Regions from separate parts of the Nocardioides asiaticus genome, predicted to be linked through region 1. Evidence: predicted binding sites of a transcription regulator. Region 1 holds the regulator's gene; each other region holds the start of a gene.

Region 1 (6,670 bases):
AGCTTGACCGGGAACCTCTGCAGCTTCCCGCTCTTGCGGTAGACCGTGACGGTCGCCGCCTGCAGGCCCGGGTGGGGCAGGTGGACGGTGACGTGCAGCCGGTAGGCCGGTCGGACGTTCTGCGGCACGAACCGGGTCGAGGCCGATGTCAGGTGGTTGAGGGAGTAGGTCGCCGTCGCCTTCTTGTGGGCCGGCCGCAGTCGCACGGCCTTCGTGACCGGCGCGACCGGGTAGTGCTGCGCCCTCCCCTCGCTGTAACTGCGCTGCGAGTGGTGGTTGGCCTCGGAGAACTGCAGATAGAGCTTGCGCAGGCCGCCGCGCTTCTTCAGCGCCCGGGTGACCGCCTGGATGGAGTAGGCGTTCTTCTTCTTGCCGTGCGTGCTGTCGGCCTGCTGCCAGATGTAGCGGATGAGCACGGGCAGCGGTCCGCTCTTCTTCGGGAACCGCTCGGTGAGGTAGCGGAAGAAGATCCAGTTGCCGTAGACGTTGTAGGTCCCCGCCTTGTCGAGCGCCGTCCGCGGGTGCCGTAGCTGGCCGTAGGGAAGGTACTGCACGTTGTCGTTGATGCCGTCGTAGATCGCGTCCTCGGCCCAGACCGCCGTGCCCTCCATGAGCCAGACGTCCTCGCCGGCGTCGTACCCGAACTGGATGGCGTGGAAGAACTCGTGGGCCGCGGTCACCTTGAGGTTCTCGACCGGGGTGTGCCGGGTGCCGTACTGGCTCCGGGCGTAGTCGTTGTCCAGGACGCAGTACGCCTTCGCGATCGTCGAGCCCTTCGGCGCACCCGCCGGGCTGCCGTCGGGGGAGCAGTACCCGTAGTAGCCCTGGTCGTAGACATCGCGCAGGTAGATGTCGATGTAGTTCTTCTTCCCGCCGGCGTACCCGTCACCGACCGGGCGGCGGTAGCCGGCCTTCTTGTACGTCGTGTAGACGTGCTCCATCACGCCACGGACCGTCTTGACCCAGCTCCAGCTCGACTTGTCGTCGCCGCTGGAGACGTAGTGGATGCAGACCGGCACCTTGGTGCTGCACAGGCGCTTGCCGGCGGTCGGCCGGGCGAGCATCCGGGCGGCCTCGGTCTGGTCGCTCGAGGCCATCTCGTCGCGGTGGACGAAGAGGTTGGTGAGGGCCATGGTGGCGTCCCGGCCGGAGGCGAGCGTCTTCTTCGCCTTGTCCGGCGACTTCTGGGTGAGGACGTTGCGGGCGTGCTCGAGCGCCCGCCTGGCCGCCACGGTCGAGACCGTCCGGCCGTTCCGCGACGCGCCGTGGGTGCCGTCCGGCGCGCTCGGGATCAGCGCCTGGGCGGGCAGCGCCGAGACCGCGGTGCCGGTCGCGAGGAGCAGGGTGAGGAGGGACAGCAGGACGGGGAAGCGATTGAAACGCATCGAGTACCAGACGGTCGGCAACAGGTCCGGCCGACCCTGGACGCCTACCGCGAGGGCTCGCCGGCTCGGCGTCCCGAGAGGTCCTCGTCCGCAGGTGCGGCCTCCAGCAGTGTAGGACGCTGCCCGAAGGCGGAGACGCCCACGACACCCGCGATGATCACGATCCACCCCACGATCACGTCGAGCGTCCAGTGGTTGCCGGTGCCGATGACGGCCAGCGCGGTGAGCAGCGCACCGAGGCAGGCGAGGATCCTGATCACCCAGCTGCGCACGTTGCGCCACACCACGATCGCCACCCACAGCGACCAGCCGCAGTGCAGCGAGGGGAACGCCGCGAGCTCGTTCGTGAGGTCGCCGAGCCCCTTGGGTGCCGACGCGTCGGCACCCCACCAGCCCCGGTCGGTGTGGAGCAGCAGCACGTCGTCGTACAGGTGCGGGAAGAAGCGCGGCGGCGCGGTCGGGAGCATGAGGTAGAGCGCCAGGGCGAGGACCGTGCCGACCAGGAGGGCCCGCCGCGCGGGGAGGTAGCGCTCGCGCCCGCGCGCGTAGAGCCAGATCAGCACCGTGAGGGTGAGGATGTAGTGGGCCGTGGAGTACCAGTAGCAGCTGAGCAGCCCGATGACCTCGTGGTGGACGAAGAACTGGTTGAGGCTGCGCTCGAAGTCGAGGTCGACGACCTTCTCGATCTGCAGCAGCTGTCGGGCACGGCTCTTCGCCTCGGCGATGTTGTCGCTCGCCAGCAGCCGCGACGAGGTGTAGGCGATGTAGAGCACGGTCACGAAGACCAGCTCCCGCACCCCGGCGCGTACGCCGGCGAGCCGCTCCCATAGGGTGCGGTTCACCCTCTGTTCCATGGTGGCGACGGTCGCCTCGACGATCTCCAGGGGAGGCGTACGAGCGTCAGCCCGCTCGCCGCTGGTCCCCTGGTCCCGCACTGTGCCCCCGCTGAAGTCGCTCGATCCTGCACAGACTAGCCGGTGGGCAGCGGGAGGTTGGGAGCCTTTCGGCCCTGGTGTCGGCGGGTTCAGCGGACGGGCGCGTCGACCCGGTGGACCCGCCCACTGCCGCGGGTGGTCGCCCACGACGTCGACCAGCTGACGCCGGCGTTCTTGTCGGCCCGGTCGCCGATGACGTACCAGTCCATCTGCGCCCGCTGTCTGGTCACGTCGAGGATCGAGTAGCCGTGGTCGTCGAAGTCGAGGTAGCGCACGTGCCGGTTGGCACCCATGATGGCTGTCTCCACGGCCCGGCTCGTCGTGTGCGCCGGGGTGCCGGTGATGTCCTTGAGGTTGCTCGAGGTGACCGAGGTGCCGACGAACTCGACCCCGGCGGTGCCGCCCAGCGGATAGATCGCGGAGTCGTAGGGCAGGTCGCACGCCCACCCCGAGTGGATGTCGCCGGTGATGAAGACGACGTCCTCGATCCTGTGGGTGCGGATGTGGTCGAAGAGCTCGGTCCGGTCGGCGGTGTAGCCGTCCCACTGGTCGACGTTGTAGGCGACCCCGTTGTCGGGGAGCAGGCCGGTGACGTCGTTGACCGGACCGATCACGTCCTTCGGCAGCGCGGCGAACGTGACCGGAGCGATCATGACCGGGTTGCCGACCACCTTCCAGGTCGTGGGCGCGTTCCTGAGGCCGGACTTGAGCCAGCTCAGCTGGTCGGTGCCGGTGATCGTGCGGTCCGGGTCGTCGACGGCGGCCAGCCCGTCGGTCGTCTGGTCGACCTGCTTGGAGCGGTAGGAGCGCAGGTCGAGCATGCTCAGCTCGAGCACCGTGCCGAACCTGAAGCGCCGGTAGATCCGGTCGTTCAGGTGGCTCTGGTCGAGGGCGGCGGTCCCGTCGAGGCGCACCGGCATCCATTCGTCGTACGCCTTGTGGGCGTGGGTCTTGCGCGCCTTCCAGTCGTACTCGCCCGGGCTGTTGTTCTCCGCCCCGTTGCGCCACTGGTCGTTGGCGACCTCGTGGTCGTCCCAGGTGACGATCCACGGGAAGCGGGCGTGGAGATCGGCGAGGTCGGGGTCGCGCTTGTACTGCGCGTGCCGGATCCGGTAGTCGGCCAGGGTGTGGACCTCGTGGGCCGGCTGGTGCTTGCGGATGTCGATGTCGTCGGGCCCGTAGCCGTACTCGCCCGGGCCGTACTCGTAGAAGTAGTCGCCGAGGTGGACGATCGCGTGCAGGTCGGTGCGCTTCGCGAGGTGGCGGTACGCCGAGAACCAGCCGGCCTGCAGGTTGGCGCAGGACACGACGCCGAACCGGATCCGGCCGGGGGTCGCCGTCGGTGCGGGCGCGGTGCGGGTGCGGCCGACCCGGCTGTGCTGGCCGGCGTACGAGAAGCGGTAGTTGTACGCCGTCGCGGGCCTCAGCCCGGTGACGTCGAGCTTGACCGTGTGGTCGCGCCACGGGCCGGTCGTGAACGTGCCGTGCTTCACGACGGTCTTGAAGGTCGGCGAGGTGGAGACCTGCCAGCCGACCTTGACGTGCGGGCCCCTGCCCGAGCCCGGCCTGCTGGCGGCGGTCGGCGTCACCCGGGTCCAGATGACGACGGCGTGGGGGAGCGGGTCGCCAGAGGCGACGCCGTGCTGGAAGTGTCGGAGCGCGGCTGCGGCGTCGGCGTACGGCGCCGGGAGGACGGCCGCCCCGACGCCCGCCAGGCCCGCGCCGAGGCCGCCGGCGAGCAGGCGGCGGCGGTCGAGGGGAGTGTGGGTCACGCTCGGAGAACGACGCAGCCGCCGGCGCGTGACGCGCCGGCGGCTGTTGTTCACCCATCGTTGGTCGAGCCCGGACACGAAGTGGCCGGTGTCGAGACCAAGAGAGTCGTCAGAGGCTCCGCAGGACCGCGGTGACCTTGCCGAGGATGGTGGCGTGCGTGCCGTCGATCGGGTCGTAGGCCGGGTTGTGCGGCAGCAGCCAGACCTTGCCGTCCTTGCGCTGAAGGGTCTTGACCGTCGCCTCGCCGTCGATCATCGCGGCGACGATCTCGCCGTTCTCCGCCGTCGGCTGCTGGCGCACGACCACGAAGTCGCCGTCGCAGATCGCCGCGTCGACCATGGAGTCGCCGGAGACGTGCAGGAGGTAGAGCGTGCCGTCGCCGACGAGCTGCTTCGGCAGCGGGAAGACGTCCTCGACCCGCTCCTCGGCGAGGATCGGGCCGCCGGCGGCGATCCGGCCGACGACCGGGACGAGGGTCGCCTCCGGGTTGGCGTCGCCGATGCCGGTCTCGTCGTAGGCCGTCTCCTCGGCCGCCGAGATCGACTTGCGGGCCGCGAGGACCTCGGGCAGGAACACCTCGAGTGCCCGCGGCCGGTGCGGGTCGCGCTTGATGAAGCCCTTCTGCTCGAGCACCTTCAGCTGGTGGGCGACGCTGCTGGTGCTCGTCAGGCCCACCGCCGAGCCGATCTCGCGCATGCTCGGCGGGTAGCCCCGCTTCTCGATGCAGTCGCGCAGGTGAGCCAGGATGCGCTGCTGGCGCGGGGTCAGCCCGGTGGCGTCGGGCGGGCCGTCGGGAAGCTCGCTCACGGCGGTCGTGGACCGCTTGGCGGAGGTGGACGCCGGGGTCGGCTCCTTGGTCGGCTTGGTCATGTGCCCACGGTAGACCGGGCCGTTGCCGACTTCAAACATCTGTTCGAAGCGTGTCGCGATCTGTGGACAACGGGCGGTTCGAACATTTTTTCGGCCCGGGCCCTTGATCTCGTTCGAACAGGTGATCTACTCTCGATCACGTGTTCGATCGAATGCGTGATCGAACGGACGCGATCCGGCGCTCGTCCCGAACTGTCGGTGGCCGTCTGTAGACATCTCGTCGAGCGCACCAGCCACCCCACTTCCCCAGGAGACCGGCGATGACCACGACCACCCTCGACCAGTTCATGGCCCCGGCCCGGCCCGTGGATCGGGCGCCGCGGCGCGGCTCGAGCGTGCGGCTGACCCGCCGCGGCCGCGTGGTGGTGTTCCTCGTCGCCCTCGGTCTGCTGCTCGCGGCGGGGTTCCTCGGCGCCGGCCTCTCCGGCGCCGCCCAGGAGAAGGGCAACGCTGTCCCGACCCACACCGTCGTCGTCGAGCCCGGCGACACGCTCTGGGATCTCGCCTCCGACGCCGCCGACGGCGGCAGCGTCCGCGACATGGAGCAGCAGATCAAGGACCTCAACGGGCTCGACTCCGGCATGCTCGCCGCCGGCCAGTCGCTGCGCATCCCGAACTGACCACACCGCCGGGCTGCCTCCGTCGCCGCTCGGCCACAGACGGCCGTCAGCTGATTCGACCCCGGCTGGCGGCACCTACAGGGGAAGAGAAAGAGGGGCGGGGCGGGAGGACCAGCGTCCGACCGCCCCGCCCCGGCTTTGCAGACGTCATACGTCCCGCGGCGCGCAGTGTCCCCGTCCGTATGACGTTGTTCCTACGTCATACGGGCGGCCACCGCACCGCGAGCCATGCGTCGTCCACACCAGGGGCTCGCGTCGCTGCCCTCCACAGACCGGGTCGACGCAGGCGCGGGCGGTCGGTGGAGTCTTCGATCGTCGTACGCATGACCAAGCCACTCAGCACGCAGAAGCAGGTCGAGCTCGAGCTCGGGATGCTCAAGGAGCGACAGTCGTACGTCGTGTCGCGGCCCCAGCTCTATGCCGCCGGTGTGACTCGCGGCGAGATTCGGCATCACGTGCGGATGGGTCGCTGGCAGCTCATCGGCGACCAGAGCGTGTGCCTCCACAACGGTCCGATCTCCTGGGAGGGCCATTGCTGGGCGGCTGTGTTCCAGGGCGGGCCGCGGGCCTGCCTCGATGGGGCGGCTGCGCTGATCGCCAGCGGCCTGGAGCGGTACGACGAGGAGCGGATCCGTGTCTCGGTGCCGCGCGGCACACGGATCCGGCGTACGCCGCTCTACGACATCCGGCAGACACGCCGCTGGTCGGCCGACGACGTCGTGGAGATCGGGATACCTCGCACCAGACCCGCCATCGCGGCCGTGCGGGCAGCGCTGTGGGCACGGAGCGATCGGCAGGCGGCGTACGTCGTGAGCATCGCCGTCCAACAGGGACTCACCCGGCCCGAGGACATCGGCCGCGAGCTCCTGCGGGTCCGACGCGACAAGCGCCGCTTGTTCCTCCACGTCGTCGTCGGCGACCTGCTCGGTGGTGCTCGGGCCGCGTGACCGGCGAGGGCGCCGGGTCGCGGGACGTCATACGCGCCGCGCGGGCGCAGGTCCCCATCCGTATGACGCTGCATGCCGCGGAAGAGAGAGAGGGGCGGGCCGCCAGCTGGGCGGCCCGCCCCTCGCGCACGGTGTCTGCT
Region 2 (6,670 bases), on a different contig from region 1:
GTGCCGGTGGCGGTCCCCGGCGGCCCGGCCGAGCCGACGAAGTCGGACTTCAGCGTCTGCGCCTGACCTCGTCGGCGCGCCGGGCCCCCGCCTCGCGTCGGCCCTCTGTCTTCCGTCGACGCAGGCCGACCGCGACCAGTCGCGCGACCAGCTCCCGGCTCGACACCGGCGTCGCCCCGGCGGCCACCACGTCGTCGTACAGCTCGGCCGGGACGTCGTAGTGGTCCCGGTCGAACCTCCGCTCGGGGATCCCCAGCGTGCCGGCGAAGGCGTGGAGCTCGGCGTACGACACGTCGCTCGCGAGGTGCGACCACAGCCGTCCGTGCCCGGGGGCGTTCGGCGGGTCGATGAGGATCACCCGGCCATCAAAGCAGGCGCACGCCGGCGACGCCTCCGGAGCCGGAGGTTGACTCCGTGCGCAACCATGGAGCCGATGGACACCGCCACCCTGTTCGAGGCTCGCGCGAAGGTCTTGCACGACCTGGAGGCGCGCCGGCTCGCGACCGCCGAGACGGTCTCGACGCTCGAGGAGGCGATGTCGGAGCGGGCGTGGTGGGCCGAGCAGTGGCCCGAAGGTCTGGTGTACGTCGCCGGGCTGGTCGCCCAGGACGTGCAGGACGCGCTCTTCGACGGCGCCGTCTCCGGCGGCTCCCAGCGGTGGCCGGTCTGCACGAGCTGCCCGCCGCACGCGCCGCTGCACTCGCTGAGCATCTCCCCCGACCTCGGCGGGCCCGACCCGGTCTGGGTGTGCGAGGAGAGCGGCGACGTCGTCGCGCCGCTCGGCGGCCTCGCCGCCGGCCCCGCGACGGAGCCCGACGAGCTGAGCTAGCTGGAGCGGCCGAGCTGCAGCCGCAGGGTGTAGCGGTCGGCGCGATAGACCGAGCGCGAGACCTCGACGACCCGGTCCGAGGAGAGCGCCCGCCGCTGACGGCGGAGCACGGCGGCGCCGGTGGCGAGCTCGAGGAGGCCCGCCTCCTCGGCACCGGCGACGTCCGCGTTGACGTTGTCCTCGACCCAGGTGGGGCGCAGGTCGCGCGCGGTGAGCTCGGCGTACAGGCTGGTCGGCATCACGCCGTCGAGCAGACCCGGCAGCAGCGTCTCGTCGAGGTAGGCGTCCTCGACACAGACCGGGAGGCCGTCGGCGCGGCGCAGTCGGCGCCAGTGGACGACGCCGTCACCCTCGCGGATGGCGAGCGCGCGGGCGACGCCGGGGCCGGCGTGCTCGCGGCGGGCGACCAGGGTCTGGGACTCGGCCTGGAGGCCACGGCGGGCCATCTCCTCGGTGAACCCGAGGACCGGGCTGGTGGCCCGGCGCGGCCGGGCCACGAACGTGCCGCGGCCGGGGATGCGCTCGAGCAGGCCCTCGACGACCAGCGCGTCCATCGCCTGGCGGACCGTCATCCGGGCCACCCCGAAGCGGTGGACCAGCTCGCGCTCGGAGGGTGCCGGCGACCCCGGGGCAACCCCCGTGACGAGAGACCGAACGTACTCCCTGACCTGCACGTGCTTCAGAGACCTCCCCGCGTTCATTGTCCCTCCGGGGGGTGCCACCGCCTGCTCCATGGCGAGAACAGTAGGTAGCAAATCGCCGCCCGTCCTGAGAATGGCGAACTTCGAACACATTTTCGACCTCCGGGGTTATGGTGGAGGGCATGGACTTCCAGGCCACGCTCTTCGCACCCGCCGGTGACGGCGAACTCGGCGAGCGCCCGCTGGGCGACGACGGCTTCGAGCGCATCCCGCTCTCCCGGGGCGCCTGGGTCGACGTCCGCCGCGGCTATCTGCCCGACGCCGACGACGTCTTCGACACCCTCGTCCGCGACGTGCCGTGGCGGGCCGAGCGTCGGCAGATGTACGAGCGCGTGGTCGACGTCCCCCGTCTCGTCCACACCTACCTGAAGGACGACGAGCTGCCCCACCCCGCGCTCACCGCGACCCGCAGGGCGCTCTCGGCCCACTACGCCGACGAGCTCGGCGAGCCGTTCGTCACGGCCGGCTGCTGCTACTACCGCGACGGTCGCGACTCGGTCGCCTGGCACGGCGACCGGTTCGGCCGCGGCCGCACCAGCGACACGATGGTCGCGATCCTCTCCGTCGGCGACCCGCGCAAGCTGGCGCTCCGCCCGCGCGGCGGGGGCGAGTCCACGTCGATCGAGATGGGCCACGGCGACCTGCTCGTCATGGGCGGCAGCTGCCAGCGGACCTGGGAGCACGCCGTCCCGAAGGTCGCCCACGCCGGTCCGCGGATCTCCGTGCAGTTCCGCCCGATCAACGTCTTCTGAGCCGCGCGAGAGGCCGGACCACCGGCCGGGGGTTTGCGGATTTCGGGGACGAGGGAAGATCGGGGCCAGGGGAGACTGGTCCCCGTCGACCCGGAAGCGACCGGAAGGCCACGATGACCGCGACCGCCGCCACCGCAGCACCCCCGCCCTCCCAGAGCGAGCTGGCCCGCGCCGGTGAGCTCCTCGGCCGGATCACCACCGCGTTCAGCGAGCGGGTCGTCGGCCAGGAGCGGCTCCGCAGCGCGCTGCTGGTGGCGCTGCTGGCCGAGGGCCACGTGCTCCTCGAGAGCGTCCCCGGCCTCGCCAAGACCCTCGCGGCGTCCACCCTGTCGCAGACCGTCGACGCGCACTTCTCCCGGATCCAGTGCACCCCGGACCTGCTGCCGAGCGACATCATCGGGACCCAGGTCTACGACCCGCGCAACCACGAGTTCGAGACCCAGCTCGGGCCGGTGCACGCCAACTTCGTCCTCCTCGACGAGATCAACCGGTCCAGCGCGAAGACCCAGTCGGCCACCCTGGAGGCGATGCAGGAGCGGCAGACCTCGATCGCCGGCGTCGTCCATCCGCTGCCGCGGCCGTTCATGGTCCTCGCGACGCAGAACCCGATCGAGGAGGAGGGCACCTACGTCCTCCCGCACGCGCAGATGGACCGGTTCCTGCTCAAGGAGGTCGTCACCTACCCGGACGAGGCCGACGAGCTGACGGTGCTCGACCGGATCGAGAGCGGCACCCTCGGCCCCGACCACGCCGACACCGAGCCGGTCGCGACACCCGCCGACGTGATCGAGCTGCAGGAGCTCGCCAAGCGGGTCTATGTCGACCCCGCGATCAAGCGCTACATCGTGGCGCTCGTCCACGCCAGCCGGAACATCGGCGCCGTCCTGGGCCCGCAAGCGGCGGCCTACGTCGAGTTCGGCGCCAGCCCCCGCGCCAGCGTCGCCTTCTTCCAGTCGGCCCGCGCGGTGGCGCTGCTGCAGGGGCGGAGCTACGTCACCCCCGACGACGTCCGCGACCTGCGCCACAGCGTGCTGCGGCACCGGCTCCACCTCAGCTTCGAGGCGCTCGCCGAGCGGGTGGCGCCGGAGACGATCGTCGACGCGCTCGTCAGGGCGGTCCCGAGCCCATGACCACCTACCTCCCGCGGATCAAGGCCCGGGTCGCGATCCACGCGCACCGGAAGGTCGTCGGCCTGCTCGAGGGCGAGTACGCCTCGCGGCAGACCGGTCGGAGCATGGACTTCAACGATCTGCGGGAGTACGTCCGGGGCGACGACGTCAAGGACATCGACTGGAAGGCCACCGCCCGCAGCCGGCAGCTGCTCGTCAAGCGGTTCACCGCCGAGCGACAGCACCTCGTCGTGGTCGCGGTGTCGACCGGGCGCTCGATGGCCGCCCAGCTGACCCCGACGGCGGTCAAGCGCGACCTCGCGGTCTTCGTGGCCGGAGTGGTCGGCTGGCTCGCCGTACGCCACGGCGACCGGGTCAGCATCGTCGAGGGCGACCGCGACCGGCAGCGGCTGCTGCCGGCCGCCGAGACCGAGGTCGCGCTGGAGCAGTCGCTCGCCGCCGTCCACGACGCGGTGTCGCCGTCCGCCGGCGAGTCCGACCTGGTCGCGCTGCTGCGCCACGTCGCCCGGAGCGTACGCCGACGGGCGATCCTCGTGGTGGTCTCCGACGAGCACACCGTCGAGCCCGGGCTGGAGGCGGCGCTGCGCCGGCTCGCGGTCCAGCACGAGGTGCTGTTCGTGACGCTCGACGACCTCGACCCCACCCTCGACCAGGGCCGCGGGGGCGCCGTCGAGATCGCGTCGGGCCGGCGGCTGCCGGAGTGGCTGCGCGACGGTGAGCTGGCCCGGGAGTACGCCGCCTACTCCGCCGCCGAGGACGAGATCATGCGCGAGACCCTCGACGGCCTCGCGATCGCCTACGAGCGCGTGCGCGACGAGCGGACCGCGCTCGGGGCGGTCTTCCGGCTCCTGGAGAGGCACCGGCATGCCCGTCGCTGACGACCTCCCGCGCGAGTTCCACGGCCCGATCAGCCACTCCGAGCTGTGGCTGTGGCTGGCGCTGCTCGGCCTGGTGCTGGTGGCGGTCTACTTCGCCGTCGTCACCTGGTGGACCCGGGCGCGGGTCAAGCCCGAGCCGCCGCCACCGCCCGCGCCACCCCCGCCGCGGCGCGACCCGCGGCCGCTGCACCTCGCCGAGCTGGACCGGATCGAGCGGGCGGTCGTCGACGGCGTCATCACCGCCCGCGAGGGGCACCAGCGGGTCAGCCTCACCGTCCGGTCCTACGTCGGCGAGGTGACCCCGCTGCCCGCCGACCGGATGACCCTCGCCGACCTCCGCGCGGCGGGCGTGCGGCCGCTGGCGGAGGCGGTCGCGCTGATGTACCCGCCGTCGTTCGCGCCCGGCGACGAGGGCCACGCGCAGGACCGCTTCCCCGAGGCCGTCTCGCGCGCCCGCGAGGTCGTGGGGACCTGGGGATGAGGGCGGTGCGCGGATGGATCTGAAGTGGCCCTGGCTCGGGCTCGGCCTCGCCGCCCTCGTGGTGGCTGCCCTGGTCGCGTGGTCGGTGGTCCGCTCGCGGCGGCGTACGCCGGCCGACGCGCTGCTGGTCGCCCACTCCGACCGGATCCGCATCCTCGACCGGTTCCGTGCGCTGGCGCGGCGCGAGGTGCTGCTGGCCCGCTGGATGACGGTGGCCGTGCTCGTCGCGGCCACCGGGGCGGTCTGGCTGGCGGCCCGGCCGCAGGCCACCGCGGTCAGCGAGCGCAGCCACGCGACCCGCGACGTCGTGCTCTGCATGGACGCCTCGACGTCGATGTTCGACGAGGACGCCGAGGTGCTCGACGCCTACACGAACATCGTCGACCAGCTCCGCGGCGAGCGGATCAGCCTGGTGCTGTGGAGCGACGCGGCCGTCACGGTCTTCCCGCTCACCGACGACTACGACTTCGTCCGCGAGCAGCTCCGCAAGGCCGCCGACGCCTTCAGCATGCAGGACCTCGACTACATGGCCGGCACCTTCCTCGGCCGGCGCGCCTCGATCATCACCGACGGCATCGTCTCGTGCACGCAGCGGTTCGACCATGCCGGCGAGGACCGCGGCCGGGCCGTCATCGTCGCCTCCGACAACGACCCGCAGGGCGGCGCCCCGATCTTCAGCTGGAAGGACGTGGCGACCTACGCCAAGAAGCACGACGTGCGCCTCTACGGCATCGGCTCCCTCGACCTCGCGGCCGAGCCGCAGGCGCGGGCCGAGTTCGAGGACGCGATGCGCGCGACCGGCGGCACCTTCTCGCTGCTCGGCGAGGACGGCTCGACCGAGAGCATCGTCGCCGGCATCGACGCGCTCGAGTCCGAGCGAGTCCAGGAGCCGCCGCAGCTCAGCGTCGAGGAGAAGCCCGGCGCCGCGATCGCCGTGACCGGGGTCGGCGTGCTGATGCTGCTCTTTGGCTGGGGAGTGGCGCTCGTACGCCGGATCGGGAGCGCGTCATGAGCCCCGGCCTCGCGAATCCGGCCCTGCGGCAGGTGCTGACCGTCGTACGCCGCGTGCTCATCGTGGCGGTGATGGTCGTCATCCTGGTCAGGCCCGGGTGGGGCGAGGCGAAGACGGTCCTGCACCGGACCGACCTCGACGTCCTCGTGGTCGTGGACCGGACCCGGTCGATGGACGCGCTCGACGGTCCCGGCGGCAAGCCCCGGCTCTCGCTCGCGATCGACGACCTCGTCACGCTCGCCGATGACCTGCCCGGCGCGCGGTTCGCCGGCATCACCTTCGGCGGCGACGTCGTACGCCTCGAGCTGCCGTACACCACCGACACCGCCGCCTTCAGCGCGTTCGCCCAGACGATCAAGCCCGAGGGGCCCTTCGACGGCGTGGGCTCGCGGATCGACAGCCCGCTGGAGCAGATGCAGACGGTGCTCGCCGACGACGTCGACCAGCATCCCGACCGGCGCCGGATCGTCGTCTTCGTCAGCGACGGGGAGAACACCGCGGGCGGCGACCAGGCGTCGTTCGAGCCGCTGAAGAAGTACGTCGACGGCGGCGTCGTCCTCGGCTACGGCACCGAGCAGGGCGGCAAGATGCTGATCGACGACGAGCGGCCCGGGCAGGGCTACATGACCGACCCGGACTCCGCCCGCGACGCCGTCTCCCGGATCGACACCGGCAACCTGCGCAGCGTGGCGAGCCAGCTCGACATCTCGTTCCAGCACCGCACCGAGCGGGACGACGCGAGTCTCGCCGAGGCCGCGCGGTCCTTCCGGGCGGCGCCCGCGAGGTCGGGTGGCACGGGCCACCACGAGCGCGAGATCACCTGGGTCTTCGGGATCGTGCTCGTGCCGCTGTTGATCTGGGAGCTCCTGCCCCACCGCCGCCGCATC
Region 3 (6,670 bases), on a different contig from region 1:
CTCGGGACGACGGCCGCCCTCGTCGCGGTGGTCGGCGACGATCCGGTCGGCGACGACGTCCTGGCCGCGACCGCGGACGCCGGCGTCGACCTCTCCCACGTACGCCGCCGGCACGTCCGCACCGGCACCTACAACGCGATCCTCGACAACACCGGCGAGCTGGTCGTCGCCGTCGCCGACATGGCGGCGACCGAGCAGCTCTCGCCGCTGGCGGTCGAGGCCGCACGCGACGTGATCGGCTCCGCGAAGATGCTCGTTGTCGACGGCAACGTCCCGCCCGGGTCGGCGGCCCGCGCCCTCGAGATCGCGTACGCCGCCGGCGTACCCGTGCTGCTCGAGCCGGTCAGCGTCCCGAAGGCCACCGGCCTGCGCGACCGGCTCGATGCCGACCACCCGGTCTTCGCGGTGACGCCCAACCTGGGCGAGCTCGGCGCCCTCACCGGGCTGTCGACGGACGGCGACGACGAGGTGGCGGAGGCCGCCGCGCAGCTCCACGAGCGCGGCGCCGAGCTGGTCTGGGTGCGCCGCGGCCGTGACGGCTCCTGGCTCAGCGGGCCGGACGGACAGACCCGGATCCCCGCCGTACCCGTCGACGTCGTCAGCGTCACCGGCGCCGGCGACGCGATGGTCGCCGGCTTCTGCCATGCTCTGCTCGACGGCGCCGGTGCTGCGGAGGCGGCTCGTTTCGGCGCCGCCGCCGCGGCCGTCACCTGCGCGAGCGAGCGGACCGTGCGCCCCGACCTGACCGACGAGCTCGTCCGGAGCCTGCTGTGAACGCACCCCACCCCCTCCTGACGCTGACCGACGAGGTCGCCGACGCGCTCGCCGCGGACCGCCCGGTCGTCGCGCTCGAGTCGACGATCATCAGCCACGGGATGCCCTACCCGCAGAACGTCGCCATGGCGACGGAGGTCGAGCAGATCGTGCGCGACGGCGGCGCGGTGCCGGCCACGATCGCCGTCCTCGACGGCGTTCCCCGGATCGGCCTCGGCAAGGACGACCTCGAGCTGCTCGCCTCCCACGGTGACGTGATGAAGGTCAGCGTCCGGGACCTGCCGTACGCCGTCGCACGCCGCCTCCACGGCGCCACGACCGTCGCGGCCACGATGCGGCTCGCGGCGATGGCCGGGATCCGGGTCTTCGTGACCGGCGGCCTCGGCGGCGTCCACCGCGGAGCCGAGCTCAGCTTCGACGTCTCCGCCGACCTGACCGAGCTGTCGCGTACGCCGGTCGCCGTCGTCAGCGCCGGCGTGAAGTCGATCCTCGACATCGGGCTGACCCTCGAGACGCTGGAGACGTACGGCGTGCCGGTACTGGTCAACGGGGCTGACGAGTTCCCCTCGTTCTACTCGCGCTCCTCCGGCCACGCGGCGCCGATGCGGGTCGACGGGGCTGCGGAGATCGCGGACGTCATGCGCGCCACCTGGGACCTCGACCTCTCCACCGGCCTGGTCGTCGCGAACCCGATCCCCGCCGACGACGAGATCCCGGCCGACCGGATCGGCGGGATCATCGAGCAGGCCCTCGCCGACGCCGACGCGCGGGGGATCAGGGGCAAGGACACCACGCCGTACCTCCTCGCCCGGATCGTCGAGATCACCGGCGGCGACAGCCTGGTCGCCAACATCGCGCTCGTGCGCCACAACGCGCGGCTCGCCGCGGCCGTCGCCTCCGCCTACTGTTCACCCGGCGTTCCGTAACCACCGCTCGGCCACTCCCGTTGCAGGGGTCATGACCGAGACGACCCGCCGTACGCTGCTGAAGACCGGGCTGGCCGGCGGGGCCGGCGCGCTCGCGGGCCCGGTGCTGTGGACGCAGCCGGGCTGGTCGGCGGTCGCGCCGTCCGGCATCCACCTGTCCTACGGGCTCACCCCGCGCTCGGCCATGAACGTCTCGTGGTCGACGCCGCGCTCCGTCCGCAAGCCGGTCCTCGACCTCGGGACGACGACCCGCTACGGCCGCACCGTCGGCGCCGACAGCGTCTCCTCGCTCGGCGTCGACACGGTCTACCACCACGTGGGGCTGCACGACCTGAGGCCCGGTACGACGTACCACTACCGGCTCCGGCACGCCGGCGGCACGGTCCGCGCCGGGACCTTCCGGACCCCGCCGAGGGGGCAGCGGGCGTTCCGCTTCGCCGCGTTCGGCGACATGGGCGTCAACACGGCGGCGGCCAAGCACGTCGCGCTGCTGAACCGGCAGAAGCCGGCGTTCGCGTTCGTCGTCGGCGACCTGTGCTACGCCGACTCCGGCGGGATGGGCACCAGCTCCCGCAGTCAGCAGGACTTCGGGGTCTGGGACACCTGGCTCCGGCAGATCCAGCCGAGCGCCCGGGCGATCCCGTGGATGACCACCGTCGGCAACCACGAGATGGAGAACGGCAACGGGGAGCTGGGGTACGCCGGCTACTTCGCCCGCTTCCGCAACCCGCGCAACGGCGTGAAGGGCGGCCGGGCGACGTACTCCTTCGTCCATGGCAACGTCGCCTTCGTCGCGCTCGACGGCAACGACGCGACCTACGAGTACACCCGCAACAACGGCTACCTCGGCAGCGCCCTCGACCACTGGCTCGACTCCCGGCTCCGGTACCTCCGCGGGCGCGACGACGTCGACTTCATCGTCGTCGGCTTCCATCAGTGCGCCTACTGCACCAACATGGCGCACGCGTCCGACGGTGGCGTCCGCGACCGCTGGGAGGCGATCTTCGACAAGCACCAGGTCGACCTGGTCGTCAACGGCCACAACCACTGCTACGAGCGCACGCACCTGATGCGCGACGGGTCGCCGGTCCAGGAGGCGCCCAAGGGCGGCACGGTCACCACCAACAAGGGGACCGTCTACGTCACCGCCGGCGGCGCGGGCGCCTCGGCGTACCCCGAGGTCGGCCTGCCGACGTCGTACGTCACGGTCAGGGGCGGCCTCAAGGTCCCCGAGATCACCACGTGGAACGCCGTCGCCTCCGCCGAGCACTCCATCGCCTTCCTCGACGTCACTCCACCGAACAAGTGGGGCACGGCCACGATGAAGCTCCGCACCCTCTCCACCTCCGGTGCGGTCCTCGACACGCTCACCATGCGGCGCACCTCCTAGCTCTTGGGCGTCGCCTCCCTGGCCTCTGGCCCGGGTCCTGCGACATGACATATGAAGTCTCGATCGCCCTTGGGGATATTTCGCTCACCTGTTCTAATATGGGCGATCGCGAGGTAGAATCGTGTTATGGCGAACCTTCCCGGCACCCACCACGACCCGGCCGACCCCGCCGCGGTCCTGGCCGCGGTCGCCGGGTCACGGGCTGAGGAGAACCGCGCCGCCGCCGAGACGCTCGCCCTGGTCGCCGACTACGCGGCGATGCACGCCCTCGACGCGACCGACGCCGACTCGGCGAGGCAGCCGGCGGTCGAGAAGACCGGGTCGGACCTGGCCGGCGACCGCGGGCTGCCGCTGGCCGGCGAGGGCGCGCCGCTGGTCAGCGAGTTCGCGGTCGTCGAGCTCGGCCCCGTCCTCGGCGTCTCGGCGATGAGCGCCCGCAAGCTGGTCGGCGACGTCCTCGAGCTCCGCCACCGCCTCCCGGCCACCTGGGCGCGGGTGCTCGACTACACGCTCCCGGCCTGGAAGGCCCGGCGGATCGCCGAGCACACCAAACACCTCACCGCCCAGGCCGCCGCCTGGGTCGATGCCCAGGTGGCCCCGACCGCCGAACGCTGGTCCTGGGCCGGGCTCGGCCGGCTCGCCGAGGAGGCGATGGCCGCCTTCGACCCCGAGACCGCCGCCCTCGAGGCCGAGGAGAAGACCAGCGAGCACCACGCCACCATCGAGACACGTCCCGTGGCCGGTGAGACCGGGATCGGTGGTCACGCGCTGCTGGAGGCCACGCTCGACCTGGCCGACGCCGCCGACCTGGAGTCCGCGGTCGCAGCGATCGCCAACGGGCTGCTCACCGACCCCGACCATCCCGAATGGGCCACCTGGGCCCTGGACCGACGGCGCGCCAAGGCACTGGGGATCCTGGCCCGGCACTACACCGGCGGCCAGGCGGGCGGGACCGCGAAGGTCCTGCACCTGTACTGCCACCTCGACAAGGGTGCCCTGGCCGGCACCGGCCTGGTCCGGGTCGACAACTTCTCCGCCGTGGTCCCGATCGAGCGCATCCACGAGTGGGCCACCACCCCCGGCACCGTGATCAAGCCGGTCCAGGTCATCGACCTCAACGCGGTGATCGACCGTGAGGGCTACACGCCCAGTCAGGCGCAGCACGTCCAGGCCGCCCTGATCTGCGAGACCTGCGCCTTCCCGCACTGCCACCGACCCGCGTGGCACACCGACACCGACCACATCGACCCCTACCGGGCCGACCAGACCGGCAGCAGGACCGAGAGCCGCAACCTCGCCAAGCTCTGCCGCCTGCACCACCGTGCGAAGACCCACGACGGCTGGACCTACCGACAACTCAGCCCCGGTGTGTTCCTCTGGACCAGCCCCCACGGCTTCCAATACCTCCGACACCAAGGCGGCGGCACCACCGAGCTCCACCCGGGCGAGTCACCACCCGCCGCCACCGGCTGAGAGATCTGCCCGACCTCGGCAACCGGAGCGACCAGTCACCCTGCTCCGCAGCGGGTGATGAAGACGAACTCCTTGCCGGGACGGTCGGGCGCATCACGCACGTCCGCGACCTCGAAGCCGTGGCGCTCGAGGTCGCGAACGATCTCGTCGCGCTCGCGGAACCTCAGCGTCGATGACGAGTGCAGGACCTCGTTGCCGAGGATGGTCGCCGACTCGAAGGTCACCAAGGGCAGTGCGACCTCGGTGACCTTCCTGGACACGGTCGCGACGGTGCCGTCGGGTAGCGGCACGGCGGTCGGCTCGAGATCCCAGCCTTCCCAGGCGCGAGCCTCCGGGCGCCTGGTCTCGAAGACGAACCAACCTCCCGGGCGCAGGATCCCCCGCACGGCGGCGAGCGTGAGGTGCCAGTCGTCGTCCGAGACGAAGACCTGGGCGACGTTGCCGGTCATGACGACCAGCTCGGCCGTGAGGGGCAGACCGTCGAGGGCCGTCGCGTCGCCGGCCACCCAGGTGACGAGCCCCGCATGCGGCTTCCCGCGCGCCACGTCCAACGACGCCGCTGCCGGGTCCACGCCGATCACCTCCAGACCCAGCGCCGCCAGCCGTACGGCGAGGGAGCCGGTGCCGCAGCCGAGGTCGACCACGACCTTCGCGTCGATCTCACGTGCGATCGCGACGTAGGCGTCGAGGTCGGAGCGGTCGTCGTCGAAGACGTCGTACAGCGCTGCCTGCCGGGGATCGGCGAAGGCGGCGTCGGGCTCGCGCATCAGCGGGCGGCCCTCGTGGGGGCGAGTGCCAGCTCGAGGTGGGCGAGGTCGGTGTCGGCCATCGGCCTCACGACCCCAGCGTCGCCGCGATCGCGTCGGCGACGGCCGCCATGCCCGCGGAGTTGGGGTGGTAGAGCATGCGCGGGCAGCCCGTCGAGCTGAGGGACGAGCCGCAGCAGCGGCCGGGTGAGCCGGCGGGGTCGCTGCGGCCGGTCGACGACGGGCGGGATGCCCGGCCCTGCGGCGAAGGAGCTCCCGAGCGCGACCAGCCTCATGCGACGTTCCTACCGTCTCCGCCCACCGGCCGGAAGCCGATTCAGAAGCCGATTCACGCAGGACGTCAGGCCGGCGCGGCGGCGCGCAGCTTCTCGAGCAGCGGACCGGCGGCCTCGTCGAGGAACCGCTGCTGCCCCTCGTCGCCGATCTGGACCAGCGCGATGTCGGTGAAGCCGGCCTCCCAGTACGCCGAGGCCGCCTCGACGATCCGGTCGAGGTCGGGCCCGCACGGGATGCTCGAGGCCACGTCCTCGGGGCGGACGAACTCGGTGGCGCCGGCGAAGCCGGCGGTCGTGGGCAGGTCGGAGTTGACCCGCCACCCGCCGCCGAACCACCTGAACTGCGAGTGGGCCCGCTTGACCGCTGTGTCCTCGTCGGGGTCCCAGCAGATCGGCAGCTGGCCGATCGCCCGCGCACCGTCGACCTCGGTGGGCCCGATCTTCCGCGTGCCCGGGGCGACGTTCCAGGACTCGATCAGGTCCGACCTCGGCTCGGTGGCGATCAGGTCGTCGGCGAGCGGCGCGAGGTCGCCGACGGCACGGTCGCCGGCGACCGCGACGGCGATCCGGACCGGCTCCTCCGGCAGGTCCCAGATCCGCGCCGAGTCGACCGAGAAGTGCTCGCCGCGGAAGGTGACCAGGTCGCCGGCGTACAGCGCTCGGATGAGGTCGATCGCCTCCATCAGCATCTCGTGCCGGGTCTGCAGCGCCGGCCAGCCCCGACCGACGGTGTGCTCGTTGAGGTTCTCCCCGCTGCCGAGGCCGAGGGTGAAGCGGTTGTCGCTGAGCAGCGCGAGCGTCGCCGCCTTCTGCGCGACCACGGCCGGGTGGTAGCGCATCGTCGGACACGTCACGTACGTCATCAGGCCGACCCGCTCGGTCGCGTGGGCGACCGCGCCGAGCATCGACCAGGCGTACGGCGAGTGCCCCTGCTCGGTCAGCCAGGGCGAGTAGTGGTCGCTGGAGACCTCGAAGTCGAAGCCGAGCTGCTCGGCGGCCACCGCGTACGAGACGAGCTCGCGCGGACCGCTCTGCTCCGTCATCAGGGTGTAGCCGAAGTTCGTC

What was found. The regulator LexA, encoded in region 1, represses DNA repair genes until DNA is damaged. The targets are predictions, from matches to a motif close to TCGAACANNTGTTCGA.
Region 2: the regulator LexA is predicted to act here: its motif matches at 1,614-1,629, upstream of ABLE53_RS09805 (alpha-ketoglutarate-dependent dioxygenase AlkB).
Region 3: the regulator LexA is predicted to act here: its motif matches at 3,171-3,186, upstream of ABLE53_RS18470 (HNH endonuclease signature motif containing protein).

What each region holds. Positions count from the first base shown of each region.
Region 1 covers NZ_JBDZDM010000001.1:1,167,081-1,173,750, reverse strand. Annotated here, with positions in the region: gene ABLE53_RS05695 (MXAN_6640 family putative metalloprotease) at 1-1,385, opposite strand, end outside; gene ABLE53_RS05690 (phosphatase PAP2 family protein) at 1,430-2,239, opposite strand; gene ABLE53_RS05685 (alkaline phosphatase D family protein) at 2,410-4,092, opposite strand; gene lexA (transcriptional repressor LexA) at 4,202-4,963, opposite strand; gene ABLE53_RS05675 (LysM peptidoglycan-binding domain-containing protein) at 5,224-5,583, shown strand; gene ABLE53_RS05670 (hypothetical protein) at 5,907-6,530, shown strand.
Region 2 covers NZ_JBDZDM010000002.1:816,221-822,890, reverse strand. Annotated here, with positions in the region: gene ABLE53_RS09825 (MFS transporter) at 1-66, shown strand, start outside; gene ABLE53_RS09820 (DUF4031 domain-containing protein) at 50-358, opposite strand; gene ABLE53_RS09815 (hypothetical protein) at 434-829, shown strand; gene ABLE53_RS09810 (GntR family transcriptional regulator) at 826-1,530, opposite strand; gene ABLE53_RS09805 (alpha-ketoglutarate-dependent dioxygenase AlkB) at 1,653-2,282, shown strand; gene ABLE53_RS09800 (AAA family ATPase) at 2,396-3,412, shown strand; gene ABLE53_RS09795 (DUF58 domain-containing protein) at 3,409-4,290, shown strand; gene ABLE53_RS09790 (hypothetical protein) at 4,277-4,771, shown strand; gene ABLE53_RS09785 (VWA domain-containing protein) at 4,785-5,783, shown strand; gene ABLE53_RS09780 (vWA domain-containing protein) at 5,780-6,670, shown strand, end outside.
Region 3 covers NZ_JBDZDM010000005.1:187,297-193,966, forward strand. Annotated here, with positions in the region: gene ABLE53_RS18455 (carbohydrate kinase family protein) at 1-774, shown strand, start outside; gene ABLE53_RS18460 (pseudouridine-5'-phosphate glycosidase) at 771-1,700, shown strand; gene ABLE53_RS18465 (purple acid phosphatase family protein) at 1,732-3,090, shown strand; gene ABLE53_RS18470 (HNH endonuclease signature motif containing protein) at 3,217-4,563, shown strand; gene ABLE53_RS18475 (class I SAM-dependent DNA methyltransferase) at 4,599-5,330, opposite strand; gene ABLE53_RS18480 (hypothetical protein) at 5,330-5,605, opposite strand; gene ABLE53_RS18485 (LLM class F420-dependent oxidoreductase) at 5,671-6,670, opposite strand, start outside.